DNA from 2 places in the Micromonospora sp. NBC_00389 genome. Region 1 is predicted to be linked to the other one. Evidence: riboswitches for the same ligand, from Rfam matches in the RefSeq annotation. Region 1 holds a riboswitch; the other holds the start of a gene.
What was found. Region 1 has a riboswitch for thiamine pyrophosphate ahead of thiE (thiamine phosphate synthase). Riboswitches for the same ligand answer to the same signal wherever they lie in the genome.
Positions count from the first base shown of each region.

Region 2: linked by a shared signal. The riboswitch ahead of OG470_RS36615 (ECF transporter S component) and the one ahead of thiE (thiamine phosphate synthase) in region 1 are both predicted to bind thiamine pyrophosphate.

Region 1 is NZ_CP107947.1:597,722-612,960, forward strand. It holds gene OG470_RS02820 (ABC transporter substrate-binding protein) at 1-425, shown strand, start outside; gene OG470_RS02825 (ABC transporter permease) at 532-1,392, opposite strand; gene OG470_RS02830 (ABC transporter substrate-binding protein) at 1,484-2,515, opposite strand; gene OG470_RS02835 (ABC transporter ATP-binding protein) at 2,787-3,572, shown strand; gene OG470_RS02840 (LLM class F420-dependent oxidoreductase) at 3,575-4,525, shown strand; gene OG470_RS02845 (cupin) at 4,522-4,830, shown strand; gene OG470_RS02850 (hypothetical protein) at 4,908-7,406, shown strand; gene thiC (phosphomethylpyrimidine synthase ThiC) at 7,484-9,076, opposite strand; gene thiD (bifunctional hydroxymethylpyrimidine kinase/phosphomethylpyrimidine kinase) at 9,094-9,879, opposite strand; gene OG470_RS02865 (thiamine phosphate synthase) at 9,876-10,610, opposite strand; gene OG470_RS02870 (thiazole synthase) at 10,691-11,470, opposite strand; gene thiS (sulfur carrier protein ThiS) at 11,467-11,667, opposite strand; gene thiO (glycine oxidase ThiO) at 11,658-12,866, opposite strand; gene thiE (thiamine phosphate synthase) at 12,860-13,486, opposite strand; TPP riboswitch at 13,481-13,590, opposite strand; gene OG470_RS02890 (ThuA domain-containing protein) at 13,902-15,239, shown strand, end outside.
Region 2 is NZ_CP107947.1:7,757,699-7,772,937, forward strand. It holds gene dusB (tRNA dihydrouridine synthase DusB) at 1-904, opposite strand, end outside; gene OG470_RS36535 (glycine--tRNA ligase) at 969-2,348, opposite strand; gene OG470_RS36540 (hypothetical protein) at 2,463-2,942, opposite strand; gene OG470_RS36545 (antibiotic biosynthesis monooxygenase) at 2,967-3,308, opposite strand; gene OG470_RS36550 (hypothetical protein) at 3,338-3,595, shown strand; gene OG470_RS36555 (metal ABC transporter substrate-binding protein) at 3,650-4,600, shown strand; gene OG470_RS36560 (metal ABC transporter ATP-binding protein) at 4,597-5,358, shown strand; gene OG470_RS36565 (metal ABC transporter permease) at 5,361-6,227, shown strand; gene OG470_RS36570 (ArsR/SmtB family transcription factor) at 6,271-6,570, shown strand; gene OG470_RS36575 (Fur family transcriptional regulator) at 6,567-6,965, shown strand; gene OG470_RS36580 (hypothetical protein) at 7,066-7,674, shown strand; gene OG470_RS36585 (hypothetical protein) at 7,697-7,864, shown strand; gene OG470_RS36590 (acyl-CoA dehydrogenase family protein) at 7,899-9,905, opposite strand; gene OG470_RS36595 (DUF6328 family protein) at 10,026-10,526, opposite strand; gene OG470_RS36600 (SIS domain-containing protein) at 10,653-11,402, opposite strand; gene OG470_RS36605 (aminoglycoside N(3)-acetyltransferase) at 11,399-12,205, opposite strand; gene OG470_RS36610 (alpha/beta fold hydrolase) at 12,234-13,064, opposite strand; TPP riboswitch at 13,170-13,274, shown strand; gene OG470_RS36615 (ECF transporter S component) at 13,351-13,941, shown strand; gene OG470_RS36620 (ABC transporter ATP-binding protein) at 14,052-15,239, shown strand, end outside.

The DNA.
Region 1 (15,239 bases):
GTGGGTCGCTCTTCTTCGACGCGGGCGCGGCCGGCGACCTCTTCCTCGGCGCGGCGGCCCAGGCCACCGAGCGCGCCACGCTGATCTTCACGCAGACCATGGTGATCGATGACGTGATCGCCACCACACCGGCCAAGGCGGCCCGGCGGCAGTGGTTCCAGGACTACACCGCGCGATTCGGCGGGTACAACGGGTCCTCGTCCTTCGCCGCCGACGCGGTCCAGCTGATCGCCGATGCCGAGCTGCGTGCCGGCGGTCCGGTCGGGAAGGTGGACCGCGACGGCCTCCGCGACGTGCTGGAAACGTCCCAGATGGACGGTCTCTCCGGCCCGATCCGGATGACGCCGGACAACCACTCCGGGCTGATGCCGCAGGCGCTCACCACGCTGGTTGCCCGCAACGGCCGGTGGCGGCTGGCGGGCTGAGGCCGACTCAAAGCCAAAGGGCCACACCGTTCTCCGACGCTCTCGGGCGTCGAAGGGCGGTGTGGCCCTGCCGTATCCGGCTCGGCTTCGGCGACGACCTCGGTGGTCAGCGGCTGCTGGTGGTCTCCCGTACCCAGGGCAGGGCGAGCCGCTCGACCAGCACCAGCGTCGAGTAGAGCAGGATGCTCACCAGCGCCACCAGCATGATCGCCGACCAGGCGGTGGCGGTGTCGCCGACACCGGCGTACTGAAGGATGACGTAGCCCAGGCCAGTCTCGCCGGCCTGGAACTCACCGATCACCGCGCCGATCGCCGCCAGTGGCATGGCCACCTTGAGCCCGACGAAGATCTGCGGCAGCGCGGCCGGGAAGCGCACCTTGCGGAACGCCTGCCAGCGGGAGGCGTTCCAGGAGCGCACCAGCTCGGCCAGGTCGGCCGGGGTGGTGGTCAGCCCGGTCGCGGTGGAGAGCACGATCGGGAAGAAGCAGAGCAGGAACACCATGGTCAGGATCGGCTTCTGACCCCAGCCGAGTGCGACCACCAGCAGCGGACCCAGTGTGATCTTGGGCACCGCGTTGATGGCGACCAGCAGCGGGGTGAACATCCGCTCCACCGTGCGGGAGCTGGCCAGGGAGAGTCCGATCAGGACACCCGCCGCCGCCGACAGGACGAAGCCGATCAGGATCTCCAGCAGGGTGTCCCAGGTGTGCTCCAGCATCCGGGCCGGCTTGTCGGTGAAAGCGGCGAGCACATCGCCCGGCGGTGGCAGGGCCGCCGGGTGGACCAACTCCAGCCGGGCGATCAACCACCACGCCGCCAGGGCGACCAGGAGGCCGGCCACGGGCAGCAACGCCGCCCCGGCCCCGGAGCGGAGGCCGGCGCCCCGACCCGCTCGCCCCACCTCGGGGCCGGCACCCGGGGGCGTGGGCACCCCCGCCACCGGCTCCGCTGCCCGGACGTCGGTCATCTTGTCCTCCTCGAAATCCCACGGCCCAATGGGCCGACGGGGGTACGCCCCACCGGAATCGGCGGGACGTACCCCTGGTGACGGCGCGCGATCAGGCCTTCGGCGTGAGGCTGAAGTCGATGATCTGCTCGGGGGTGATGTTCTGCTTCAGGGCGCCAGCGCCCTGCAGGATCGCGATGCTCTTGGCTACCCGGCCGTTGTCCAGGGTGCCGATCGCGGTGCCGGAGTTACCGGAGCGGACGTACGCCGCCATCAGCTCAAGCTCGGCGGCGGCCGAGGCCGGGTTGGTGGCGTCGACGTTCTTCTTCAGGATGTCGGCGGCCTCCTTCGAGTTCGCCAGGCTGTACTCGAGGCCCTTGAGCAGCGCCGCGGTGAACCGCTTCACCATCTCGGGCTTCTCCTTGGCGATCTTCGAGGAGGTGATCAGCACGTTGCCGTAGAGGTCCTGCATCACGTTGCTGTACGGCAGCATGACGGCCTTCTTCTTGGCCACCGCCTCGATGGTCGGCTGACCCACGACGAACTGGCCGATGCCGTCCACCGAACCGGAGGCGAGCGTGCCGATCAGCGCCTGCGCCTCACCGTTGACCCAGGTCACCTTGTTGACGTCCACGCCGGCGAGCCGGGCGTACGTCGGGAACAGGTTGCGGACCACGGACCCGGGAGTGTCGGCGAGCTTCTTGCCCTCCAGGTCCTTCGGGGAGGCGATGTTCTTGCCCTCGACGGTGGCGATGCCGGCCATCGTGCGCTGCTGGATCGCGGCCACCGCGACGAAGTCCTTCGCCTGGCCGTTGCCGAGCTGGAGCAGACCGCCGGTGAGGTCGATCGGCCCGAAGTCGGCCTGGCCACCGACGACGGTCTGGATCACACCACCGGTGCCCTGACCGGCCTTGATCTCGACGTCGAAGCCGGCCTCCTTGAAGAAGCCCTTGTCCTTCGCCACCCAGGCGTAGGAGTCACGGCCGAAGTTACCGAAGGAGGTGAGGTAGGTCACCTTCTCCAGAGCCCCGCCGTTGCCGCCCTTGGCGTCGTCGGACGAGTCCGACCCGCTGCTGCAGGCGGAGACGAGGGCGAGGGCGGTGGCCAGCGCGGCCGTAGCGACCGTACGGGTCAGCCTTCTCATCAGTGCACCATGTCCTTTCCGACCGGGGCCGGCAGGCCACCGGAGGGGGTTGTCGTGGCGGGACCGGCGAGGGGGGTGGAAGCCGGGCACCGCCGTCGTGAGGGGACTCTTCGCGGGCACAGCGTACGAGAAACCCACCTTTGCGACGCCAGGCGTACCGCGTTGCGGAACGGAAACAACCTGACGACCACCCCGGACGGTGCGATAGGGAGACGAGCCGGATAACCTTTGCCGGATTCCTGACCGTCCACTCAGCGGAGGTCCGCCGGAGATGATCCGACTGTCCGGGGTGTCCCGTACCTTCGAGGGCCGATCCGGCCGGGTGGAGGCGTTGCGGGGCATCGACCTCGACGTCGCCGATGGCGAGTTCGTCGCCGTGCTCGGGCGCTCCGGGTGCGGCAAGTCCACCCTGCTGCGGCTGGTCGCCGGGCTGCTCCCGCTGACCGCCGGCGAGATCACCGTGGCCGGTACGCCGATCACCCGGCCCCGCCGGGACATCGCCATGCTGTTCCAGAAGCCGGCGCTGCTGCCCTGGCGCACCGTGCTGGACAACGTCCTGCTGCCGGTGGAGATCTTCGGCTGGAGCCGCGCCAAGCACCGCGAGCGGGCCCGGCGACTGCTCGACGTGGCCGGGCTGTCCGGCTTCGAGAAGCGGCTGCCGCACGAGCTCTCCGGCGGCATGCAGCAGCGGGTGTCGCTGTGCCGGTCGCTGATCGGCGAGCCCCGGGTGATGCTGATGGACGAGCCGTTCTCCGCGCTCGACGCGCTCACCCGCGAGGAGCTCTCGGGCGAACTCCAGCGGGTGCACATGGAGAACCGGCCGAGCATCATCTTCGTCACCCACTCGATCGACGAGGCGGTGCTGCTCGCCGACCGGGTGGTCGTGCTGAGCCCCCGGCCCGGCCGGATCCGCAAGGTGGTCGAGGTGAACATCCCCCGGCCCCGCACCCTGGGCCGCAACGCCCACCTCGCGGACGTCGCCCAGGTCAGCGCCGACCTGCACGAGCTGTTGATGGAACGTGACCAGCCGGCCGTGGCCGGCGCGGAAGGACGATGAACATGCGGGTGTCGGTCTTCACCGAACCGCACCGGGGCGCCAGCTACGACGACCAGCTCCGGTTCGCCCGGCTGGTCGAGGCGGGCGGCTTCGAGGGCTTCCTCCGCGCCGACCACTACCAGTCGATGGGCACCGACCCGGGCCTGCCCGGCCCCACGGACGCCTGGCTGACCCTCGCCGCGCTGGCCCGCGAGACCCAGCGGATCCGGCTCGGCACCCTGGTGACGTCGGCCACCTTCCGGCCACCCGGTCCGCTGGCGGTGATGGTCGCGCAGGTCGACCAGATGAGCGGCGGCCGGGTCGAGCTGGGTATCGGCGCTGGCTGGTACGAGCGCGAGCACCTCTCGTACGGCATCCCGTTCCCGGCGGTGGCCGAGCGCTTCGACCGGCTGGCCGAACAGCTTGAGGTGATCACCGGGCTGTGGCGGACCCCGGCGGGCGAGACGTACAGCTACTCCGGCGACCACTACCAGCTGGTGGACGCCCCTGCCCTGCCGAAGCCGGTGCAGGTGCCCGGGCCGCCGATCATCGTGGGCGGGCGCGGTCCCAAGCGCACCCCCGAGCTGGCCGCCCGGTACGCCGACGAGTTCAACATGCCGTTCAAGTCCGTGGCGGAGACCGCCGGGGCGTACGAGCGGGTGCAGGAGGCGTGCGACCGGACCGGCCGGACCGAGTCCGGACGGGCACCGCTGGTGCTCTCCGCCGGGATCGTGGTGGCCATCGGGCGGACCGACGCGGAGGCGCAGCGGCGGGCCGCGCCACTGCACGAGAAGAGCGCTCTGCCCCCGGAAGACCCGGTGGTCGGCTCGCCCGCGCAGCTCGTGCAGCGGATCGGCGAGTTCGCCGCGATCGGCGCCACCCGGGTCCACCTGCGCCTGATCGATTTCGCTGACCTCGACCACCTTGAGCTGATCGCCGCCGAGGTGCTCCCGCAACTGGACGGAGAACGATGAGCGACGTGATCGACAGCACCGAACTCGGGCCGGTGGGCCAGGAGATCGTGTACGAGAACGATCGGGTCCGGGTCTGGCACATCCGGCTCGAACCGGGCGAGCGACAGCCGCTGCACCGGCACGACCACCCCTATCTGGTGGTGGCGATCGAGGGCGCGAAGAACGTCATTCAGACGGTCGACGGCACCCGGATCGACGCCGACGAGCCCACCGGTGGAGTGGTCTACCGGGACCCGGGCGCGGTGCACATGCTCACCAATGTCGGGGACACGACTTACCTGGCTCGGCTGGTCGAACTCAAGTAGACCCGCCGGCGGCGGGCCGCCACGCCGCGCGGCGCGCCGGTGGCGATCGGGTGTACCGGGTGCGTAACGTGCCGGACATGGCCTTTCGGACCTGGGGCAGACTGCTGCTCACGGCGCTCGGGGTGAGCGTGCTGGCCGGAGCCGGCCAGCTCGGCGTCGCGTACGGTTTCGGCATCGTCCGGCTCACCGGCGCCTTCACCGGTACGACCGTCAACCAGTGGCCGGCCCAGCTCGTCTGGGTGGGCTGGTTCGCCGCGAACGCCGCAGTGGTCGGCGCCGTCCTGACCGGACGGCTGGCCCGCCGGGACGGGCTGCCGACCACCACCGGTCGGCAGTTGGCCGTCGGGGGTGCCGCCGCGCTCGGCGCCACCATCGTCGCTCCGCTCTGCATGCAGCCGGCCCGGGCCGCCGAGTTGATCTCCGTGGACCCGGTCTGGGCGGTCGGCATCTGCGCCGTGCTCGGCGCGGTGATCGGGGCCGGCGCGGCTATCGGCGTCCTGCTCCGACCCGAGCTGGGCTGGAACATGGCGGCCGTGGCCGGCATCGTCTGGGTGCTTGCCCTGATCTCCGTCCTGCCGTCGCTCGGCACCACCGGCCCGCTGCCCACGGTCCGGCTCGGCGTACTCGAGCCGAGCTGGCTGGACGACGGCGCGGCACAGCGGCTGGGGCTGCTCCTGCTGCCCACCACGGCACTGCTCGCCGGTGCGGCGACCGCCGGCTTTTCCCGCTGGCGGGGCCAGATCCCGCTGATCAGCGGGGCCACCGGGGTGGCCGGCCCGGCGCTGGTGGCATTCGCCTATCTGACCGCCGGCCCCGGCGACGCGGTGGGCCGCTACCAGGCCACCCCCTACTACGGTGCGCTGATCGCCGTCCTCGCCGGCGTGCTCGGCGCGGCCGCCGCCGCCCTGCTGCGCTGGCCGGTGCATGCCCGCACCTCCGATCCGCAGGCGATCGAACCCACCGACATCCTGCGGCCGCTGCCCGCCGGCCCAGCCCTGCCCGGCGCCGGGCCGGCGGGTTCGGCCGACGACCGGGAAACCGTCGCGCCTACCGGCGCCGAACTGGCCGGCACCGGCCAGGACCGGCGCGACGGCGACTCCACCGGCACCGTCCGCACCGTCCCGGCATACTGGGACTGGCCGGTTACCACGGCGAGCGGCCAGCACGGTCCGGTCCCCATCGACCCGACCGGCCCCGAGGACGCCACCGTTCCCCGACCGGCCGGCCGCCCCCGCCACCACACCGACGCCGCACCGGACCCCGCCGTGACCGCCCCAGCGGGCGAGCCGATCACCGGTCGGACGGCCACCGGCGAGCCGGTCCAGGACGGCCCGGCCGGGGGCCGGTCACCCCGCCGCGCCGGTGGTCGTACCCCGAGCGAGGCCGCCCCGGCGGCCACCACCGCCACGTCGGACCGGACCGACGCCAAGGCCGCCAGTCCGACGGGCAGCCCCGGCGATGACGGTGCGGCCAGCACCGCAGTGCCGGCCACAACCAGCACGGCCACGACCGACATGGGCACGACCGACGCGGGCACGGCCGCCGCCCCGGCACCCAAGCCGCGCCGGACGCGCAAGCCGAAGGCCACCCCGGCGGAAACGACCACGGACGTGTCCGACGGCACGACCGCTGCGGACACCGCGAAGGCCAGCCGGACCGGCAAGGGAACGGGTGCCGGGTCCGGCAAGGCCAGCACTGTTTTCCGGCCGGGCAAGGAGACCCAGGGCACCGCATCCGGCCGAGGCACCGGGACTCCGGCAACCCCGGTCGCCGCCACCGGCCCGGCGGCGACCTCGGAGCCGACCGCCACGGCCAACCCGGCGGCGACCTCGGAGCCGGCCGTCACGGCCGACCCGGCCGCTCAATTCGTTGCCGCCAACACGGCCGGGACCGACCGGGCCACCGACACCGAGCGACCCGTGACCGAGAGCGGTTCCGTCGGCCGGCTGTTCGGGACGGCGACCGCCGGCAACCCGGCGGCGGACCGGTGGACGCCGGCCGCGCCGGTCTGGCCGGTCACCGCAGCATCCACGGCAACGCCGCAGACGAATGACGCCGAACCGACCGCATCGGACGCCGCGACCGGGCCGGAGGAGCCCGAGTGGACGCCCCGGCCCCGGCACCGCGCCCCGCTGCCAGACCTGGGCCGAGCCACCCGTTGGGACGCCTTCACAGCCCCCCGACCCGCCGGGCCGGCAGACCCGCAGGACAGCTCGGCGGCACCCACCACCCCGACCGCTGCGTCTCCGGTCATACCGGAGCAGGCCGTCGGGCCGGCCCAGGCGGGTGACGCCACCGGCGGCCCGGCGAGCGCCGACGGTGGGGCGGCCACGCCGACGGATGACGCCGAGCAGCCCTCCCGCCGGGGACGCATCGGCGGCCTGTTCCGCCGCAACCGGTCCCGGGCCGACGAGGAGAGCCAGACCGCACCGGAAACGGCGGAGCCGCTGCCGACCCAGGACGAGGAGTTCGTCGACTGGGTCGCCGGCCTGAGCAAGCCGGTGGCGGACAACGAGCCGGAGCAGGAGAACGGTCGTCGCTCGCTGCGCTCCACCGGTCGACACCACCGCGACTGACCCCGACCGACGACCTGCACCGCCGCACCCGAGCGCCGGCCCGCCACCTTTCGAGCGGGCCGGCGCCGTGCGGTTGATCAGGCCAGCGGCAGGTAGACCCGGCCACCGCCGGAGACGAACTCCTCCGACTTGTCCTTCATGCCACGGGCCGCGTACTCCTTGAGCTCCTGGGTGATCTTCATGGAGCAGAACTTCGGGCCGCACATCGAGCAGAAGTGCGCCGTCTTCGCCGGCTCGGCGGGCAGCGTCGCGTCGTGGTACGAGCGCGCCGTCTCCGGGTCCAGCGACAGGTTGAACTGGTCCTCCCAGCGAAACTCGAACCGCGCCTTCGACAGCGCGTCGTCCCACTCCTGCGCGCCGGGGTGCCCCTTGGCCAGGTCCGCCGCGTGCGCCGCAATCTTGTACGCGATCACGCCCGCCTTCACGTCGTCCCGGTCCGGCAGGCCCAGGTGCTCCTTCGGGGTGACGTAGCAGAGCATCGCGGTGCCGAACATGCCGATCATCGCGGCGCCGATCGCCGACGTGATGTGGTCGTACGCCGGGGCGATGTCGGTGGTCAGCGGGCCGAGCGTGTAGAACGGCGCCTCGTGGCACCACTCCTGCTGCAGGTCCACGTTCTCCTTGATCTTGTGCATCGGCACGTGCCCCGGACCCTCGATCATCACCTGCACGTCGTGCTCCCAGGCCACCGTGGTCAACTCGCCGAGGGTGCGCAGCTCGGCGAACTGCGCCTCGTCGTTGGCGTCGGCGATCGAGCCGGGCCGCAGCCCGTCGCCGAGGGAGAAGGTCACGTCGTAGCGGGCCAGCAGCGCGCACAGTTCGGCGAAGTTCGTGTAGAGGAAGTTCTCCTCGTGGTGCGCCAGGCACCAGGCCGCCATGATCGAGCCGCCCCGGGAGACGATCCCGGTCACCCGGTCCACCGCCAGCGGCACGTACGGCAGCAGCACCCCGGCGTGCACCGTCATGTAGTCCACGCCCTGCTCGGCCTGTTCGATCACGGTTTCCCGGAACACCTCCCAGCTGAGCTTCACCGGGTCGCCGCCGACCTTTTCGAGGGCCTGGTAGATCGGCACCGTCCCGATCGGCACGGGCGAGTTCCGCACGATCGCCTCGCGGGTCTCGTGGATCCGCTTGCCGGTGGACAGGTCCATCACGGTGTCCGCACCCCAACGGGTGGCCCAGGTCAGCTTCTCCACCTCCTCGGCGACCGACGAGCTGACCGCCGAGGTACCGATGTTGGCGTTCACCTTGACCAGGAACGCCTTTCCGATGATCGCCGGCTCGCACTCCGGGTGGTTCACGTTGAGCGGCAGCACCGCCCGACCGGCCGCGATCTCGGCCCGGACGAACTCCGGGTCGACGTTCTCCCGGATCGCCACGAACTCCATCTCCGGCGTCACCACTCCGGTCCGCGCGTAGGCGAGCTGGGTCGGGCGGCGCCCGGCCACCCCGGCCAGTGGCGTACCCGCGCCCCGCACCGGGGCGACGTCACCCCGCTCGGCGATCCACCGACCCCGCAGCGGCGGCAGCCCCACCTCCGGGTCCGAGCCGGGGCCGGACGTGTCGTAGAGCCGTACCGGTGGATGGTCGCCGGTCAGCGCCACCTCGGCGAACGGCACCCGGAGATCCGGCCGCGACCCCTCGACGTACGCCTTGCCTCGTGCCTGCATGACAGCCTCCCTGGTGATCAAGCGGACCAGCCGAAGTGGTCCAGCGGCCCGCGTCCCGCGCCCAGCTCCCAACTCCGCGCGCCGGTCAGCGCGCGGAGCACGTATTCCTTGGCGGCCCCGACCGCCGCCGGCACCGGATCGCCCAGCGCGAGCCGCACGGCGATCGCCGCCGAGAACGAGCACCCGGTGCCGTGGGTGTGCCGGGTGGCAACGCGTGGGGCGCGCAGCAGGGTGGTCACGCCGCCGCCGTGCAGCACGTCGACCGCCTCTCCCCCGTCCAGGTCGCCGCCGGTGACCACCACGTACTCCGGACCGCCGGCCACGAGGGCCTCGGCGGCCACCACCATCCCGGCCACGTCGTCCACCGGGCGTCCGGTGATGGCCGCGGCCTCCGCGCAGTTCGGCGTCGCCACCCGGGCGTACGGAAGCAGCCGCTCCGCCGCACTGACCACGCCGAGCCGGTGGCCGCTGGTGGCGACCAGCACCGGGTCGACGACGAGCTGGGGCAGCCGGCCGTCCCGAGCGGCCTCGGCCACCGCGTCGGCGACGGCGGGGGTGCCGAGCATGCCCGTCTTGACCGCACGGACCGTGAAGTCGCTGAGCACGCTGTCGAGCTGTTCGGTGACCGTGCGCGGGGGCAGCGGCAGGACGGCGTCGACGCCCCGGGTGTTCTGTGCGGTGACGGCGGTGAGGACGCTGGTGCCGTACACGCCGAGCGCCGCGAAGACCTTGAGGTCGGCCTGGATGCCGGCGCCGCCGCCGGAGTCGGAGCCGGCGATGGTGAGCACTGTGCTCGGTGTCATCTTGGGTCTCCGGTGGTTGCTGTTGAGGGCTGCGGCCGACCGTGCCCACTCCGGGCGGTCAGGCTTGATCCCTGCGTGGGCACGGTCGGCCGCAGCCCCGTCGTGGGGACCTGCGCGGCTCCGCGCCGGGTTTGCGTCATCGGGGTGACCGCCTTTTCGAAGGCTCTGGTCAGGGTCGTGGCTGCTTCGGTGGGGTCTTCGGCTCGCATCATTGCGCCGAGTACCGCTACTCCGATGGCTCCCGCCTGGACGCAGGCGGTGACCTGGGCCGGGGTTTCGATGCCTCCCAACGCGAGGGTCGGCACCGGGCTGGCCTGGATCAGCTCTTGCAGCCCTGCCGTGCCCAGGGGTGGGCCGTAGCCCGGCTTTGTCCTGGTGGGGTGGACCGGGGAGAGGGTGGTGTAGTGCTCGGTGGTGAGGCGGCGCAGCTCGGCCTGGTTGTGGCAGGATCGGCCGACCAGCGGGTGGGTCGGTGGCGGGTACGGGCCGGCGGCGGGCAGGTGGACGGCGTCGCCGCCGAGCGGGTCGGGACCGGCCACGATCAGGGTTCCGCCGGCTTCGCTGAGGATCGCGCGCAGGTCGGCGGCGAGGGCGGCACGCTCGGCGCGGGGCAGATCCTTCTCCCGCAGCACCACCCATCGCACTCCCCCAGCCACGGCCCCCGCCACGACCAGGTCAAGCGGCCCCCGCGCCACCAGCCGATCCGTCAACACCACGACGCCCGACGGCACGGTCCCCGCCGAGGTCTTGGAAGAATCCGGTCCAAGATCTGCGGGGCTTCGTCCCGGCGCCGACGGAGGTGGGGTGGGGGTCACAGGTCGGGTCTTCCCTCGTCCGGAGTGGACGGGAGGGCGTGGAAGCGGCGGGCGATCCGCCCGGCGCCTGCGGCCAGGCGGCCCGCCTCGACCGCGTACCGCATCGCGGTGGCCATCGTCACCGGGTCGGCGGCCCGGGTGACCGCGCTGGCCAGCAGCACCGCGTCGCAGCCCAGCTCCATGGCCAGGGCCGCGTCGGACGCGGTGCCGATGCCGGCGTCGAGGATCACCGGCACGTCCACGCCCTGCCGGATCAGCCGGATGTGGTGCGGGTTGCCGATGCCGAGCCCCGAGCCGATCGGCGCGCCGGCCGGCATCACCGCGGCGCAGCCCACGTCGGCCAGCCGGCGCGCGAGCACAGGGTCGTCGCTGGTGTACGGCAGCACGGTGAAGCCGTCGGCGACCAACTCCTCGGCGGCGCGGAGCAGTTCCACCCCGTCGGGCAGCAGCGTCCGCTCGTCGCCGATCACCTCCAGCTTGATCCAGTCGGTGTCGAACGCGTCCCTGGCCAGTCGGGCCACCTTCACCGCCTCGGGGGCGGTGTAGCAGCCGGCGGTGTTCGGCAGCAGCCGTACCCCGCACCGGTCCAGCAGCTCCAACAGCCCACCGGCTGAGCCCGGGGCGGTGTCCACCCGGCGCAGTGCGAGGGTGACCAGCTCCGTGCCGGACGCCCGGATCGCCTGCTCCAGCACGTGCAGATTCGCGGCTCCGCCGGTGCCGAGGATCAGCCGCGAGGTGAACGTCACTCCGCCCAGCTCGAACGGCACGCCACTCACCCGCCCTGCGCGGCGGTGAGCACCTCGACCCGGTCACCGTCGCGCAGCACCATCGCCGGCCAGCCGGCCCGGGGCACCACCTCGCCGTTGACCGCGACCGCCACCCCGCGCTGCTGGGGTGCGACGTCGCGGACCAGGTCGGCCACCGACGCGCCACCTGGGACGCTGCGTCCGGCGCCGTTAACCGTCAACTCCATCGGTCCTCCTCCATCGTCCGATCGCCAACACCGACCGCACCGGACCCAGCCAGCCCACCGACACCGACCGCACCGGTGGATTCCGGGAAGTCGCTGGAGAAGCGGTCGGGCCGGAAGGGCGCGAGCAGCGGATCGGGCACGCCGGTGGTCACCCGGTCGGCGATCAGGTCGGCGGTGACCGGGGTGAGCACGATGCCGTGCCGGTGGTGCCCGGTGGCGGCCAGCACGTCCGGCCGGCCGGGCAGCGGCCCGAGGATGGGCGCGTTGTCCGGGGTGCCCGGGCGCAGCCCGGCGACCGCCTCGACCAGGTCGTACTCGGCCAACTCGGGGAGCAGGTCGACGCCGGCACGGAGCAGGCGCAGCACCGCGCCGGCGGTGACCGTGGTGTCCGACCGCTCCTCGACCGTCGCGCCGAGCACCACCTCGCCGTCGACGCGGGGCACCAGATAGACGTGCTCGCCGTCGGCGTACCCCCGGATCACGTGCCGGAAGCCCGGCGCAACGCCGTCGGGCGCGCGCAGCCGGAGGACCTGGCCCTTCACCGGCCGCACCGGCAGGCCGGTGAGGGCGGCGGCGCCGCAGCCGGCGGCGACCACGGTGATCCGGGCGTCCACCTCGGAGAGGTGCCGGACCGGCTGCGGCACGAGCACCGCGCCGGCCCGCCGGGCGGCCGTGCGCAGCGCCGGCACCAGCAGCCGGGGGTCGACCTGGTGGTCGGTGGGCGCGAGCGCGCCGCCGCGCACCCGCGGGGCGAGCGCCGGCTCGCGGTCGCGCAGCTCGGTGGGGCGCAGCGGGGTCACCGGCAGTCCCAACCCCTGCTGGTACGCCCAGAGCCGGCGCGCCTCGGCCAGGTCGTCGCCGGTCAGCCCGACCATCAGGGTGCCCTCGGTCCGGTAGCCGAGCTCGGCGCCGGTCGCCTCGGTCAGCTCGGCGGCGAACGCCGGCCAGCGGGCGGCGGACGCCAGCAGCAACCCAGTCAACTGCCGTTCACCGAAGTACGCCTCGGCGACCGGGGAGAGCATGCCCGCGGCCACGGCCGACGCCCCCGAGCCGGAGGCCGGATCGTGCACCTCCACTCGCAGCCCGCGCGCGGCGCACCGCCAGGCGATCGCCAACCCGATCGGGCCCGCCCCCACCACCGCCACGTCCGGCCGGGCCCGGTCGTCGGATCGCGTCGACGGGGACCGGCCGGTCAGCACGTCAGCGCCCCGAGCAGCTCGGCGGTGGCCCGGGCGGGATCGGCGGCGGCGGAGATCGCGCCGACGACGGCCACCCCGTACGCCCCGGCGTCGCGCAGCGCCGGCACCCGGTCGGCGGTCACCCCGCCGATCGCGATGACCGGCACGTCGACGGCGCCGGTGACCGCGCGTACCCCCGCTGGGCCGATCGGGTCGGGTAGCCCGGACTTGGTGCTGGTGGCGTGGCACGGCCCGACGCCCAGGTAGCTGGCCCCGGCGGCGACCGCCTCGACCGCCGTCCCCGGCGCGCGGGCGGTGGCTCCCAGCACACCGGTGGGGCCGAGCACCCGGCGGGCGGCGGCGACCGGCAGGTCGTTGGCCCCGACGTGCCCACCGGCGGCGCCCACCGCCAGCGCCACGTGCAGCCGGTCGTTGACCAGGCAGTTCGCCCCGTACGGCGCACAGAGCGCCAGCACCCGGCGGGCCAGGTCGTACGCCTCGCGGTCGGTGGCGGAGTCCTCGACCCGGACCTGCACCACCAGGTCGGCGCGGGCCGCCGTGAGGGCGGCCCGGACCACGGTGAGCGGATCCCGCCCAGGTCGGGTGTCGGTGATCAGATGCAGTCGCCCAAGGGACGGCACGGCAACTCTCCTCCCTGCGCCGGCATTACCCGGATCAGGTTCGACGGTCGGGGGCTGTCAGCCCCCCTCTCAGCCCGGTACACCGGGCTCCCGTGGGTTACTTGCGTGTCACCGTACGACAGTTCCGCCGGTCTGCCAAGGCGGGGTCGGCGGCTGGTCGGCGGGCCCCGGCCGTGGCGCGTGGCGAGATCCGCTGGGCGCTTCATGCGGTCCTGTTCGGAATGTCGCCCGCCGTTGCAGAACCGTTACCCGTCGGCATCTTGCCCGACATTGATCCAACCGAATTAATTTGTTCAGCGATTCGACAAAATGCTGGAGTGGACGCCCTGGCACGGCGCCCGCACCGGCTCCATCTGGGACGGTCTTCGGCGAGCCGGCCCCCGCGATTCCTGTCCACCGCGACATAGGAGGCGGCGTGTCCCATTCTCGTCGTGCCCGCGTACCCATCACCGCAACCCTGATCTCCCTGACCCTCGCCTCAACGACCCTCTTCGGTCTGCCCGCGCAGGCGGCACCCGCCGCGCAGGCCGCACCGGCCGCACAGGCCGCGCCAGCGGTCGTGCAGGCCGCCCCGGCCACCCAGCCACTCCCCCGGGCGGCCCAGGCCGCCGACGAGCCCTTCTCCGTCCTGGTGTTCTCCAAGACGGCCGGCTTCCGCCACGACTCCATCCCCACCGGTCTCGCCGCCATCCAACAACTCGGCGCTGCCAACGGATTCACCGTGGACAGTTCGGAGGACGGTGCCGCGTTCACCGATGCCAATCTGGCGAAGTACAAGGCGGTGATCTGGCTCTCCACCACCGGCGACGTCCTGGACGCCGAGCAGCAGGCGGCGTTCGAGCGTTACGTGCGTGCCGGCGGCGGTTACGTCGGCATCCACGCCGCCTCGGACACCGAGTACAGCTGGGCCTGGTACGGCGACCTGGTCGGCGCGTACTTCGCCAACCACCCGGCGAACCAGCAGGCCACGGTCAAGGTGGAGGACCACGCCCACCCGTCCACCGCTGAACTGCCGGACCGCTGGTCCCGGTTCGACGAGTGGTACAACTACCAGACCAACCCCCGGCCGGACGTGCACGTGCTGGCCACCCTGGACGAGAAGAGCTACACCCCGGGCGCCGGCGCGATGGGCGCCGACCACCCGATCGCCTGGTGCCAGGACTTCGACGGCGGTCGTTCCTGGTACACCGGGGGCGGGCACACCCGGGAGTCGTACGCCGAGCCGGAGTTCCTCAACCACCTGCTCGGCGGCATCCGGACCGCCGCCGGCGTGGCGGACGCCGACTGCGGCGCCTCGAAGACCACGAGCTTCGAGAAGGTCGCCCTGGACAGCAACACCAGCAACCCGATGGAGCTGGACATCGCGCCCGACGGGCGGGTCTTCTACATCGAGCGCGACGGCCGGGTGCAGATCGTCAAGCCGGACACCGGCAGCACCGTCACCGCCGTCGACCTGGACGTCTTCACCGGCAACGAGGACGGCCTGATCGGCATCCGGCTCGACCCGGACTTCGCCACCAACAAGTGGGTCTACCTCTACTACGCCCCGAACGACGGCATCGCGCGCAACCTGCTGTCCCGGTTCACCGTGACCGGCGACACCATCGACCCGGCCAGCGAGAAGCAGGTGCTGCGGGTCGACACCCAGCGCAACACCTGCTGCCACGCCGGCGGCAGCATGGCGTTCGACGGCGACGGCAACCTCTACCTGGCCACCGGTGACAACACCAACCCGTTCGAGTCCAGCGCGTAC
Region 2 (15,239 bases), 710 kb from region 1:
CGGTGCAGCCGTCCCGCTCGCCCCGGGCTGGGTTGCGCGCGCCCGCGACGAACTGGTCGACCAGCAGCTCGGCGTGCCGGCGCATGGTCACCGCCACCTCGCCGAGGGTGGGCAGCCGCCGCTCCGGCCGGCCGTTGAAGGCGGCCTCCAGGTCAGCGAAGAGCCACGGGCGGCCCAGGCAGCCGCGCCCGACCACCACGCCGTCGACCCCGGTGTGGGCGACCATCCGCAGAGCGTCGTCGGCCTCCCAGATGTCGCCGTTGCCGAGCACCGGCACGTCCAGGGCCTGCTTGAGGGTGGCTATCGCATCCCAGTCGGCGGTGCCCGAGTAGCGCTGCCCGGCCGTCCGGCCGTGCAGGGCGACCGCGGCCACCCCGGCGTCCTGCGCGGCGAGCCCGGCCTCGACGTACGTCAGATGGTCGTCGTCGATGCCCTTGCGCATCTTCACGGTGACCGGCACGCCGGCCGGTGTCGCGGCGTCCACCGCGGCCTTCACCAGCCGGGCGAAGAGCCGGCGCCGCCACGGGAGCGCCGCGCCGCCACCCCGGCGGGTCACCTTGGGCACCGGGCAGCCGAAGTTGAGGTCGATGTGATCGGCCAGGTTGCGCTCGACCACGATCCGCACGGCGGCGGCGGTGATCTCCGGGTCGGTGCCGTAGAGCTGGAGGCTTCGCGGCTGCTCGTCCGCACCGAACGCGATCATGTGCAGCGTCTTCGGGTTCCGCTCGACCAGCGCCCGGGTGGTGATCATCTCGCAGACGTAGATGCCGCCGCCCTGCTCCCGGCAGAGCCGGCGGAATCCGACGTTGGTGATCCCGGCCATCGGCGCGAGCACCACCGGCGGCCACACCTGGTACCGCCCGAGAGTCAACGGGCGCAGCGCAGGGACGGTCGAGGCGGTCACCGGACAAGTGTACGGGGCCCCGGCCGGCGCTTTCCGCGTCGGCCGAGGCCCCGTAACCACCGTCTCAGCAGCCGGGGAGGCGCTCGATCAGGTAACGCTCGACCTGGTCCAGGGAGATCCGCTCCTGGGCCATGGTGTCCCGGTTGCGGACCGTCACGGCGTTGTCGTCCAGGGTGTCGAAGTCGACCGTCACACAGAACGGCGTGCCGATCTCGTCCTGCCGGCGGTACCGGCGGCCGATCGCCTGCGAGTCATCGAACTCCACCACCCAGCGCTTGCGCAGCAGCGCGGCGAGATCCTTCGCCTTCGGCGACAGCGCCTCGTTGCGGGACAGCGGCAGCACCGCCACCTTGACCGGGGCCAACCGCGGGTCGAACCGCATCACGGTGCGCTTGTCCACGCCGCCCTTGGTGTTCGGCGCCTCGTCCTCGTCGTACGCCTCCAGCAGGAAGGCGAGCACCGCGCGGGTCAGACCAGCGGCCGGCTCGATGACGTACGGCATCCAGCGCTCGCTCTTGGTCTGATCGAAGTAGGACAGGTCGACGCCGGAGTGCTTGCTGTGCGTGGAGAGGTCGAAGTCGGTGCGGTTGGCCACGCCCTCCAGCTCGGCGAACTCGGTGCCGCCGAACTGGAAGCGGTACTCAATATCCACCGTCCGCTTCGAGTAGTGGGAGAGCTTCTCCTTGGGGTGCTCGTACAGGCGCAGGTTGTCGGCCGACAGGCCCAGGTCGAGGTACCAGTTCCAGCGCTCCTGGAGCCAGTACTCGTGCCACTGCTCGTCGGTGCCCGGCTCGACGAAGAACTCCATCTCCATCTGCTCGAACTCGCGGGTCCGGAAGATGAAGTTACCCGGGGTGATCTCGTTGCGGAACGACTTGCCGGTCTGCGCGATGCCGAACGGCGGCTTCTTGCGGGCGACCGTCTCGACGTTCTTGTAGTTGACGAAGATGCCCTGCGCGGTCTCCGGGCGCAGGTAGTGCAGCCCTTCGTCGCTCTCCACCGGGCCCAGGTAGGTCTTCATCAGGCCGTTGAACATCTTCGGCTCGGTGAAGGTGCCCTTGTTGCCGCAGTTGGGGCAGTTCAGCTCGGCGAGCGAGGTCAGCGGCTTGCCGTGCTTCTCGGCGTACGCCTCCTCGAGGTGGTCAGCCCGGAACCGCTTGTGGCAGAACTGGCACTCGGTGAGCGGGTCGACGAACTCGGCGATGTGGCCGGACGCCTCCCACACCTTGCGGGCCAGGATCACCGCGGAGTCGAGGCCGACCACGTCGTCGCGCTGCTGGACCATGGTCTTCCACCACTGTCGGCGGACGTTCTCCTTCAGCTCCACGCCGAGCGGACCGTAGTCCCACGCCGATCGGGTGCCTCCGTAGATCTCGCTGGAGGGGAAGACGAAGCCTCGGCGCTTGGCGAGGCTGACGACGGCGTCGATACGGTCGGCTGGCATGTTTCCTCCTACGCCGGCTGGCGGTCGGCGGGGGCGAGATGTGGATGGAACGGTCGGTTCGGGACAACGGTACGACCACCATCGCCCCGAGCCCAGGAGAATACCGGGGGCGGGTCAGCTCACCCCGCAGACCTCCATGCCGCCGGTCTGACCGTCCTGGCCCAGGCTCACCTGCTGCTGTTCCCGGTCGCCGCCGTCGAGCGTCACATCCACCGGAACGGTCAGGTTGGTGGTGTCCACCTCACCCACCCGGAACGCGGCGACCTGCGGCTCGGCGGCCGCCCGCCGCTCGAACTCGGGGCGGGACTCGCGCCGCTGCGCGTCGTCGCAGAGCTGGTCGTAGGCCCGCCCGTAGTTCCGCTCGACCAGCGCCTGGTAGTAGTCGCCGGTCACGGTGCGACCCTGTTCGCGGATCGCCTGCACACCGCTGACGGCGAGGCCGACCACGGCCGTGCCACCCCCGCCGCAGCAGAGCAGCACGGCGAGCGCGCCGACGCCGAGGCCGATCCAGAGCCGGGTCCGGCGGCCCTCGGTGGGCGGCGCGGCGAACGGCGGAGCCACCCCGGGACCGGGTGGCGGGGCGGGTGCGGTCATAGGAGCAGGGTAGTGCCAGACGGCTCAGCGGTAAGGACCAGCAGCCCGATCACTCTCGGCGATGACCACGGCCCCACCGGGCGCCGCACTGGCCAGCGCCTCGTACGCGGACGGCTCGTCAACGGACTCGGCGAGTAACGGCACGGCGCTCACCTTGACCTCGAAGGCACCCAGCGCCCGCCGGTAGGTGCCGACCGACTCCCACTCGGTGACCAGGGACCAGTACCGGGGGTCGTCCAGCGCCCGGACCAGTTGACCGCGCAGGTAGCCGGGCCGGGCGGCCAGCGCGGTGAGGGCGGCGTGCGCCCGTTCGGTGAAGTCGTCGGCGACATCGACGTCGACCACGAACCGGTTGGTCACCAGCACCGGGGGTTCCTCCTCGTAGAGTCTGTGGGATGCAGCGTACGCAGCGCCCTCTGCTCGCCCGGTTGGCCGGGGCGAACCCGACGTCGGTGTTCCTGCTCACCCTGGTGGTGGTGCTGGTCGCGTTCTTCACCCCCGGCGTGATCGGCGGGCTGCTGACGCTCGCGCTCGCCGCCGGGCTGATCGCCCTGATGGTCACCACCTGGCCGGTTCAGGCCCCGCAAACGCGGCTGATCCGGCTGCTGATGCTGACCCTGCTGGTCACGGTGGGTCTGGCGAAGCTGCTCTGACATGCACTCATGCGTTTTTGACAATCATTATCGTTACGACGGACAGTTGGCGGCATGACCAACCGCACCACGTCCCGTGTCCTGGCCGCCGCCACCGCTGTGCTCGCCCTGAGCGCCGGGGCCGGCTGTTCCACCGGCGGTGCCGCCGGCGCCGATCCCCAACGGGTCGACGTGGTGGCCGCGTTCTACCCACTCCAGTTCCTCGCCGAGCGGATCGGCGGCGACGCGGTCCGGGTCACCAACCTCGCCAAGCCCGGCGCCGAGCCGCACGACCTGGAGCTCAGCCCGAGCCAGGTCGGCCAGGTCAGTGAGGCGGAGCTGATCGTCTACCTGAAGGGTTTCCAGCCGGCGGTGGACGACGCCATCGCGCAGAGCGGTGGCGACCGGGCGTTCGACGTGACCAGCGTGCAGCCGCTGCTGGACGCGACCGCCGGGGGGCACAACCACGAGGGCGAGGAGGAGCACGGCGAGGAGGAGCACGGCGGCGGCAAGGACCCGCACGTCTGGCTCGACCCGACCCGGCTGGCCGGCATCGGCGACCAGCTCGCCCAGCGGCTCGGCAAGGCCGACCCGGACCACGCCGCCGACTACACCGCCCGCTCCGCGGCGCTGCGCGCCGACCTGACGGCCCTGGACGGCGAGTTCAACCAGGGATTGCAGACCTGCCAGCGGCGGGAGATCGTGACCAGCCACACCGCGTTCGGCTACCTGGCCGACCGGTACAAGCTCGACCAGGTCGGCATCACCGGGCTGACCCCGGACGTCGAGCCCTCGCCGCAGCGGCTCGCGCAGGTGATCGAGGAGGCGAAGGAGCACCAGGCCACCACGATCTTCTTCGAGACGCTGGTCAGCCCGAAGGTCGCCGAGACCATCGCTGGTCAGGTCGGCGCGAAGACCGCCGTGCTGGACCCGATCGAAGGGCTCGCCGCCGGCAGCGGCGCGGACTACCTTTCGGTGATGCGTACCAACCTGCAGACCCTGCGGACGGCGTTGAGCTGCTCGTGAGCGCACCCGTCATCACCGTCGAGCACGGGGTCGTCGGCTACGACGGCCGCCCCGTGCTCCGGGACGTCTCGCTCACCGTGACCGCCGGGGAGGTGGTCGCGGTGCTCGGGGCCAACGGCTCCGGCAAGTCCACGCTGATCCGCGCCGTGCTCGGGCTGGTGCCGCTCAGCGCCGGCTCGATCACCCTCTTCGACCGGCCGTTGCGCCGCTTCCGGCAGTGGAAACGCATCGGGTACGTCCCGCAGCGGCTGGGCGCGGGCGGCGGCGTGCCGGCCACCGTCCGCGAGGTGGTGGCCTCCGGCCGGCTGGCCCGCCGGGGGATCCTCCGTCCGCCGGGTGCGACCGACCGGGCCGCCGTCGACGCCGCGCTGCACGCGGTCGGGCTCGCCGACCGGGCCGCCGACCCGGTGTCCACCCTCTCCGGCGGCCAGCAGCAGCGCACCCTGATCGCCCGCGCGCTGGCCGGCCAACCGGAACTGCTGGTCCTCGACGAGCCCACCGCCGGGGTGGACGCGGCCAGCCAGGAGGCGTTCGCCGCCGCGCTGCGCGGCTTCGTGGCCGACGGCGGCACGGTGCTGCTGGTGGCCCACGAGTTGGGCCCGCTGCGACCGGTGATCAGCCGGGCGGTCGTCGTCCACCAGGGCGGGATCTGTCACGACGGCGCCGTGCCGGACCCGGCCGGCCATCACGCGGAGCCCGACCACGACCACGTGCACCCGCACGGTCCCGACGAGCCCGCCGGGCTGTGGAGCAACTGACCATGGAACTCTTCCAGTACCCGTACATGCAGCGCGCCCTGATCGCCGCCCTGGTGATCGGCCTGGCCGCGCCGGCGCTCGGCATCTACCTGGTGCAGCGCCGGCTCACGCTGATCGGCGACGGCATCGGGCACGTGGCGTTGACCGGCGTCGGCGCGGGCCTGCTGCTCAACCGCTCGCCGGTGCTGGTGGCGGTGATCGTCGCCACCGCCGGCGCGATCGCCATCGAGCTGGTCCGCGCCCGCGGGCGCACCTCCGGTGATCTGGCCCTGGCCCTGCTCTTCTACGGCGGCATCGCCGGCGGTGTGCTGCTGGTCGGCCTCTCCGATGCCACCAGCGCCAACCTCAACGCCTACCTGTTCGGGTCGCTGACCACCATCTCGTCCGCCGACCTGATCACTATCGGGGTGCTCGGCGCGGCGATCCTCGTCACCATGATCGCGTTGCGGCCGGCGCTCTTCGCGGTCAGTCACGACGAGGAGTACGCCCGGGTCTCCGGCCTGCCGGTGCGCACCCTCAACCTGCTGATCGCGGTCACCACCGCGATCACCGTGACCATCGCGATGCGGGCCGTCGGGGTGCTGCTGATCAGCGCGCTGATGGTGGTTCCGGTGGCCACCGCCCAGCAGGTCACCCGGGGCTTCCGCAGCACGATGACCGCCGCCATGGCGCTCGGGTTCTTCGCCGCCGGCTCCGGCGTCTGGGTGGCGGCGACGGCGGACACCGCGCCGGGCGCCTCGGTGGTGCTGGTGGCGATCGCCTCCTTCCTGGTGGTGGCCGTGGCCGGCGGGGTCTGGCGGGCGGTGCGCCGCCGGGCGACCCCGACCGCCGCGCTGGCCCCGGAACCGCACGAGGTCGTGCTCCGCTGAGCCGGATCAGCGGAATGTCCGCGATATTGGTTACCGTTGCAGGATGACCAGCGCAACAGGCTACGAGGGGTTCGATGGGGCCAGCGAGTTGCTCCGCGCCCTGTCGGCGCCCATCCGGCTGGCCATCGTCAGCGAGCTCGCCGACGGCGAGCGGTGCGTGCACGAGCTGGTGGAGAAGCTCGGCGCCGCCCAACCGCTGGTCTCCCAGCACCTGCGCGTGCTTCGCGGCGCGGGCGTCGTGCGGGGTTCCCGCCGAGGTCGGGAGATTGCGTACAGCCTGGTCGACGAGCATGTGGCGCACATCGTGGCGGACGCGGTCAGCCACGCCGGGGAGGGATCATGAGCGAGAGCAGCACAGCGGTGCGCAACACCCGGCAGCGTTCGGCGGTGAGCGCCCTGCTGGGCGAGATGGAGGGCTTCCACAGTGCCCAGGATCTGCACGCGATGCTCCGGCAGCGCGGCGAGCGGGTCGGCCTGACGACGGTCTACCGCACCCTGCAGGGGCTGGCCGACGCGGGTGAGATCGACGTGATGCGTCCACCGGGCGGCGAGCATCTCTACCGCCGGTGCAGCGAGGGGCACCACCACCACCTGGTCTGCCGGGCCTGTGGGAGCACCGTCGAGGTGGCCGGCCCGGCCGTGGAGAGCTGGGCCGACCGGGTCGCGGCTCAGCACGGGTACGCCGACGTCAGCCACACCCTGGAGATCTTCGGCACCTGCCCGACCTGCGTGCACTGACAGCGTCGCCCCGGCCGCGTCGGGGCCGCTCGGGTCGTGGCCGTCCCGGCGGTTGATCCGACGGGTGCCGGGCCGGGCCGTTCGTGGCACGCTGTCCGGCGTGAAGATCTACGCCGATCGCTTTCCGACCGCCGCCCGCCAGTTGTTCACCGACCTGCTCGTCGTCGCGTGGGTGTACGTCGCGATCCGCGGCGCGCTCTGGCTGCACGACCTGGTGCAGAAGCTCGCCGTACCCGGACAGAAGTTGGAGGGCGCCGGCAGCGGGCTCGCCGACAATTTGGGCGAGGCCGGCGGCAAGGTCGGCCGGGTGCCGCTGGTCGGCGACGAGCTGACCGCGCCCTTCCAGCGGGCCGCCGACGCCGCCCGGTCCCTCGCCGACGCTGGCCGCGACCAGCAGCACCTGGTCGACCAGCTCGCCCTCGCGCTCGCCATCGCGGTGCTGATCTTCCCGCTCGGCCTGGTGCTGTTCGGTTGGCTGCCGCTGCGGGTCCGCTGGATGCGCAGGGCCTCCTCGGCCGCACAACTGGCCTCCGGCCCGGCCGGGCGGGACCTGCTCGCCCTGCGCGCGTTGGCCACCCAGCCGCTGGGCCGGCTGACCCGGATAGCGCCGGACGTGGCCGAGGCGTGGCGGCGCGGCGACGACGACACGGTCGACGCGCTGGCCGCGCTGGAGCTGCGCCAACTCGGCCTGCGCGCCAGGAGTCGCTGACTGGCCCGCTAAGGTCGTCGGCGTGTTCTACTTCCTGATCGTCATCGCCGTCCTGCTGCTCGGCTACGCCGCGGTCCTGGTCTCCTTCGTCCGCCGGGGCAAAAAGATCCCGCCTGCGGCGTACCTGGCCCTGGCGGGGCTCAACGGCCTGATCCTGGCGGCGGTGCTGGCCTGGGCGGTCTCCCGCTGACCGCCCGGCGCGACGGCACGCCGGGCGGCACCGGTCACGGCTTGGGCGGGATGCGGCGGCGAACGTCCTGCGCGGTGGACGGGCCGGGCGACCAGCCGGCCACCCAGGGCAGCTCGTCGGACGGGGTGATGACCCCCTCCTCCAGGCCCGCGTAGCGGCCGGCGAGGATCCGCTTCGCGGCGGCGGTGTCGACCGAGTCGGTGTTGTCCCAGAGGGCGCTGAACAGCGCGTCCACCCGGACCCGGGCCTGCCGGCAGAACAGGTCGGCCAGCTCGACGTTCTCCGGTCGGCTGTCCCGCTCGGCGACGGCCCGGACGCAGACCGCCGACATCGCGAACAGCTCCGCGCCGATGTCCACCACCCGGCCGAGGAACGCCTGCTTGCGCTCCATCTTTCCCTGCCAGCGGGACATCGCGTAGAACGTCGACCGGGCCAGCTTGCGCGACGACCGCTCCACCTGCCGCAGGTGCGCGGCCAGCGGCCCGAACTCGGCGTACGCCGACGGGTTCTGCCCCCGGCCGACGGCCAGGGTGGGCAGCCACTTCGCGTAGAAGGCCCCGGCTCGGGCGCCGGCCCGGGCCTTGCGGCCGAGCCCCGCCTCCGGGTCGATGATGTCGCCGGCCACCGACAGGTGGGCGTCGACCGCCTCCCGGGCGATCAGCAGATGCATGATCTCGGTGGAGCCCTCGAAGATCCGGTTGATCCGCAGGTCGCGCAGCATCTGCTCGACGGCGGCCGGGCGTTCGCCGCGGGCGGCCAGCGAGTCGGCCGTCTCGTAGCCGCGCCCACCCCGGATCTGGACCAGCTCGTCGGCGATCTTCCAGGCCATCTCGCTGGCGTACAGCTTGACCAGCGCCGCCTCGATCCGGATGTCGTTACGGTCGTCGTCGGCGAGCAGGCAGCACAGGTCGAGCATCGTCTCCATGCCGTACGTGGTGGCGGCGATGAAGGAGAGCTTCTGCGCGACCGCCTCGTGCTCGCCCACCGGCCGACCCCACTGGACCCGGTCGGCAGCCCAGTCCCGGGCCACGTTCAGCGCCCACTTGCCGGCGCCCACGCACATCGCCGGCAGTGAGAGCCGGCCGGTGTTCAGCGTGGTCAGGGCGATCTTCAGCCCCTTGCCCTCACCGCCGATGACGTTCTCGGCCGGCACGAACACGTCGTGGAACCGGGTGAGACTGTTTTCCAGGCCGCGCAGGCCGATGAACTCGTTGCGCCGCTCCACCGTGATGCCCGTGCTGTCGCCGTCCACCACGAACGCCGTGATGCCACCGCGCCGACCCTCGGCGGCCGGCACCCGGGCCATCACCACCAGCAGGGTGGCCACGATGCCGTTGGTGGCCCACAGCTTCACCCCGTTGAGCCGGTAACCGGTGCCGTCCTCGGTCGGCTCGGCGATGGTGGCCAGCCGGGCCGGGTCGGAGCCGACGTCCGGCTCGGTGAGCAGGAACGCGGAGACCTCGCCAGCGGCGAGCCGGGGCAGGAAGCGCTGCTTCTGCTCGGCGGTGCCGAACATCTTCAGCGGCTGCGGCACCCCGATCGACTGGTGCGCCGAGAGCAGCGCGCCGATCGCCGGGCTGACCGAGCCGGCCAGCATCAACGCCCGGCAGTAGTGCAGGTTGCTCAGCCCGAGACCGCCGTACGAGCGGTCGATCTTCATGCCGAACGCACCGAGGTCGGCCAGACCGTGGAACACCGCGTCCGGAATGGACCCGTCCCGCTCGATGGCGGCACCGTCCACCTCGGACGTCAGGAAGGCGCGGAACCGGCCGAGGAAATCCTCCGCGCGGGCCACATCGGCTGGGTCGGAACGGGGCCACGGATCGATCAGGTCGAGCCGGAACCGGCCGAGGAACAACTCCTTGCCGAAGCTGGGCCGGTCCCAGACGGACTCCCGGGCGGCCTCGGCGACCTGCCGAGCCTCCTTCTCGGAGACCTGCCCGGCCTCTGCCGGCAGCGGCGCCGCGCCGCCCTGGGTGCTGGGGGTGGCGCCGGAGTCGGGGCCGTCCGGTGCAGGTCGGCTGTTCTGCGTCGTGGTCACGGCTGCCCCCTCGAAGCTCGGTGCGGCTGCGTCGACATGCGCGACTACCGTCACGCTACCCCCGGTTGTTACCCAGGGGTAGCGCTCCGTGAAGATCGAGTTCGGCCTCGCCCGGCGGCGTCAGTCGGCCAGAGCCCGCGGGTCGTCGTCGTCATCGTCGATGTCGTCCTCGCCCCAGTTGCGGCGGGCGAACGGCAGGAGCATCCAGAAGGTGAGGAACCAGAGCCCGGTCAGCGCGCTGAGCACGAAGGCGATCGGCCGGTCCAGCACGAAGTCGGTGATCAGCAGCACCGCGCTGACCATCGCGATCAGCATGAAGGCGAGGCCGCCGGTGGCCATCCGGTGGGCGAAACGGACCAGCTCCGGCTTGCGGCCCTGCCGGAACAGCGCCCGGTGGAACGCCACCGGGGAGATGATCATCGCGGTGGCGGCGGCCGCCGCGAGCAGCGCGACGATGTAGACGTCCCGCTGAAACTCGCTGGTCTGGGTGAAGCCGTTGCTGAACGGCAGGGTGAGCAGGAAGGCGAAGAGGATCTGCACGCCGGTCTGGGCGACCCGCAACTCCTGCAACAGGTCGGCGAAGTTGCGCTGCCAACGCTGCTTGTCGGTCTCCTTTGACACGTGCTACCTCCGGTGCGACGGTACTGCCGGCGATCCTGGCCGCCGGCAGCAACGCCAATGCCCCACCCGGCCGAGCACGAAACAGGTTCACGACACCAGTCGGTCACCTGCCCTGCCCGAGCGGGCTCAGGAGCCGCGCCGGATCCGGCCCGCGTACCGGGCCTCCAACTCCGCGTTGTGCGCGTCGCCGTCCGGGATGTTCGCCGACAGGTAGACCGGGGGCCGCTCCCCCGCCGCCAGCAACCGGGCCACCACCTCCACGGTGATCTGCTGGGCCAGCAGAGCCGCGGTGATCGAGGAGACCGCGCCGACCGCGCCACCGCCGGGCAGCGGCAGCGTCGCGTCGCCGTACGGTGCGCCGTTGTCGAGCACCACGTCGGCGAGGTCGGCCAGCTTGCGCCCGGACGGGTGCCGGGAGGCCATCCCACCGGAATGTTGTGCGGAGGTGATCGCCACCAGCCCGTGCCCGCGCTGCTTGACCAACGTGGCGAACTCCACCATCGCGCCGTTGACCCCGGAGTTCGAGGCGAGCACGAAGACGTCGGCGGGCCGCACCGGGGCAAGCTCGTAGAGCCGGTGCGCCACCGCCGGGTCCCGTTCCAGCAGCGGGCCGAGCCGCTCGGCCGGCTCCCCGCCGAGCAGCACCAGATCACGCAACGCGATCCGGTTGGTCGGCACCAGGCCACCGGCCCGGCCGGCGATCTCCATGGCCAGCGCCTCCGAGTGCCCGGTGCCGAACGCGTGCACCACCCCGTCGGCGCGCACCGCGTCGGCGATCAGGTCGGCGGCCTGCTCCACCGCCGCCCGCTGGCTGGCGGCCACCCGGCCGATCGTCTCGGTCACCACGGCCAGGTAGTCCTCGGCACTCACGCTCATGCATCCTCCATCGTCCGGTTGCGGGCCAGCCAGTGCACCGCGAAGTCGACCGCCGCCCGCTGGCGCATCAACCTGCCGGTCCCGGTGCCGACCGGTCCGATGCGGACCGCCCCGGTGGCCTCCAGGTCCCGGCCCAACGCGCCGAAGTCGGTCTCGTCGAGCCGTACGTCCTGCCACCACACCCATTCGCGGCCACCATCGGCGGTACGCACCGCCCCGCCCAGCCGCTCCCTGGGCGGGGACGGTCGGCGGTACTCGGCGAGGTGCAGTGAGGTGTTCACGTCATGGTCCACGCCGAGCAGCAACACGTCGGCGTCCAGATCGTGGAGCCGGGCCAGCGGGGAGCCCTCGCCGAGCATGTCGGCCCGGTCGTGCCCGGCCACCACCTGATCGGCGGCCGGCCCGAGCGCGGCGAACGACACCTGCGGATGCGAGCTGCGCAGTGCGCCCGGCCAGCCACGGACCGTCTCGGCGAGCACACCCATGTACCGGCTCGGGGTGACCGCCGGGTCGAAGCCCGGCATCTCGGCGCGGATCAGCGGCCACCAGTCCGCCGGCACCGGCGGGTTGCGCCACTGCGCGGGGTCGCTGTTGTCGGGAGTGTGGGTGGGCACCACGAGGGTGCCGTCCGGGCCGAGGGCGTCGCGCAGGGCGAGCACCACCGCCTGCGGCCCGCCGCAGACGAAGCCCAGCGGGCGCAGCGCGGCGTGCACCAGCAGCGTTGCGCCGGGGCGTACGCCCAGCAGGCGCAGTTGCGCGGCGAGCGACCGCCGGGTGCCCGGCGTGCCGGCGTCCGTCGTCACAGTGGTCCTCCTCGCTGCCCGGCGCGGTTCAGGCCGCGCCGGCGACCCGGGCCAGGATCGCCTCGGCCAGCGGGCCCGGCGCGGCGTCCGGAATCCAGTGACTCACCCCGGGCAGTTGTACGAAGCGGTAATCCCCGGTCACGTTCGCGGCGCACGCCTCCGCGGCGGTCCGGCCGATGGCGATGTCCCGGTCGCTCCACAGGTACGTGGTGGGCACCGCGACCGGGCCGACGTCGGCCAGGTCGGCGCGCGACATCGCCCGGTACCAGTTCAGGGCGGCGGTGAGCGCTCCCGGCTCGCGCATCGGGTCCGCGTAGCGGGCCACCCGGGTCGCGTCGCCCACCCCGCCGAGCAGCTTGCGCAGCGCGGTCGCGTTCCACGCCAGCAGCACCTTCTCCGCCTTTTCCGGCTTGCGGAACAGCGCGATGTACGACGAGCGGGCCTTCTGCTGGCCGTCGTTGGCGAGCGCGTGTGCCATGGCCGCCGGATGGGGCACGGACACCGCGGTCAGCGTGTGGACCCGCTCGGGGTGCTCGGCGGCCATCGCCCACGCCACGACGGCGCCCCAGTCGTGGCCGACCAGGTGAACGGCGTCCAGACCGAGAGCGTCGAGCACCGCCACCACGTCGGCGACCAACTCGGGGATCCGGTACTCGGCGACCGCCGCCGGCCGGGCGCCCGGCGAGTAGCCCCGCTGGTCCAGCGCGTACGTGCGCAGCCCGGCGGCGTGCAGCGCCGGGACGACCTCGTCCCACTCACCGGAGTGCTGGGGGAAGCCGTGCAAAAGCACGACGGGTGCACCGCCCGATGGGCCACCGGTGCGTACCTCGAACGTGAGACCTCGCGCGTCGACCCGCATGATCGTCAGCCTACCCAGCCGGCGTGGTGCGGGCCGGCCGCCGAGGTGGCGGACGTCCTGCTGGGCCGGCACCCCCGGTCGGTGCTAGCGTCAGCGAGACAACTTCACATCCGACAGGGGAGCGCACAGCGCTGAGAGTGCGGGCACGCCCGCAGACCCTCGAACCTGATCTGGGTAATGCCAGCGCAGGGAGTTCGGTCGACCTCCAGCCGCGCCGCCGTCCGGTGCCAACCGGGCTGCGGCGTGCGTCTTCTCCTGGTTCGCATTCAGGACTGGGAGCATCCACATGAACCACACCGACACCAACCGCTGGCGCACCATCGACATCGTGGTCGCCTCGGTGATCGCGGTCGCCTTCGGCGTCATCTTCTGGGCCTGGGGCCTGGTCTGGAGTGCCACCGAGGGCGCCTTCGCCTTCTTCCCGCCGGCGCAGACCCTGCTCTACGGGGTCTGGCTGATGCCGGCCGTGCTCGGCGGCCTGGTCATCCGCAAGCCCGGCGCCGCGCTCTACTGCGAGACGGTGGCCGCGGTCCTCTCCGCGCTGCTCGGCAGCCAGTGGGCCGGCACGGTCATCCCGCAGGGCATCGTGCAGGGAATCGGCGCCGAGTTGGCCTTCGCCGCCTTCCGGTACCGGTCGTTCCGGCTGCCCACCGCGGTACTGGCCGGCGCGCTGACCGGGCTCAGCGCCGCCCTGTTCGACTTCTTCGTCTGGAACGTCGACTACGCGCTCACCGACTACCGCATCCCGTACGCACTGCTCACCATCGTCAGCGCCACGGTGCTCGCCGGCGCCGGCGGTTGGCTGCTCACCCGCGCCCTGGCCAACACCGGCGTCCTCGACCGCTTCCCGGTAGCCCGCGACCGCCCCGCCATCTGACCATCCGTGTCGATCATGAGGTTGACCGGCGGATTGATCTTCGAAACACCCGCCAACCTCATGATCGACCGGGCAGGGTGGATCGGACGCTGAGTGGGGGTGTGGGTGCGGTGAGCGGGGTGCAGTTGCGGGGGTTCGGCTGGCGGCACGCCGGGCGCCTCGCCTGGGCGGTGCGTGGGGTGGACCTGCGGGTCGAGGTTGGGGAGCGGGTGCTGCTGCTCGGGCCCTCGGGGGCCGGCAAGAGCACCCTGCTCAGCGCACTGGCCGGGCTGCTACCCGAGGACTCCGGCGAGCAGGAGGGCACGGTCGAGATCGACGGGCTCGACCCGCGCAAGGGGCGGGAACGGGTCGGCATCGTCTTCCAGGACCCGGAGACCCAGTTGGTGATGGCCCGATGCGGCGACGACGTCGCGTTCGGGTTGGAGAACCGGGGCGTGCCGGCCGACGAGATCTGGCCCCGGGTGGACGAGGCCCTGCATCGGGTCGGCTTCCCGTACTCCCGGGACCGGAACACCGCCGCGCTCTCCGGCGGCGAGCAGCAACGCCTCGCCCTGGCCGGCGCGCTGGCGCTGCGACCCGGCCTGCTCCTGCTCGACGAGCCGACCGCCAACCTCGACCCGGCCGGCGCCGACCTGGTCCGGCGGGCGGTGGCCGGCGCGCTGGACGCGGACACCACGCTGATCCTGGTGGAGCACCGGGTCACCGAGGCGCTGCCGCTGGTCGACCGGGTCGTCGTCCTGGAGCCCGGCGGCGGGGTCCGCGCGGACGGCCCGCCGGCGGCGGTCTTCGCCGCGCACGGCGACGCCCTCGCCGCCGAGGGTGTCTGGGTGCCGGGTCACCCCATCGCGCCCCGGCCGGCGACCGCCGCCCCCGGCGAGCTGTTGCTCACCGCCGACCGGATCGGCCTGCCGCCCCGGCTGGGCCCCACCGACCTGGCGGTACGCGCCGGCGAGGCGCTCGCCGTACGCGGGCCCAACGGCGCCGGCAAGTCGACGCTGGCACTGCTGCTCGGCGGGCTGCTCCGGCCGGGCGCCGGCCGGGTCACCGCGTCCGCCGAGCTGGCCGGGCCGGATCAGCGCACTCCCCCGCACCGGTGGCGGGCACCCGCGCTGGCCCGCCGGATCGGGTCGGTCTTCCAGGATCCGGAGCACCAGTTCGTCACCAGCACGGTCTTCGACGAGTTGGCGCTCGGCCCGCGCCGGACCGGCCAACCCGAGGCGGCCGTCAAGGAGACCGTGGCCGGGCTGCTGGACCGGCTGCGGCTGACCCGGCTCGCCGCTGCCAACCCGTACACCCTC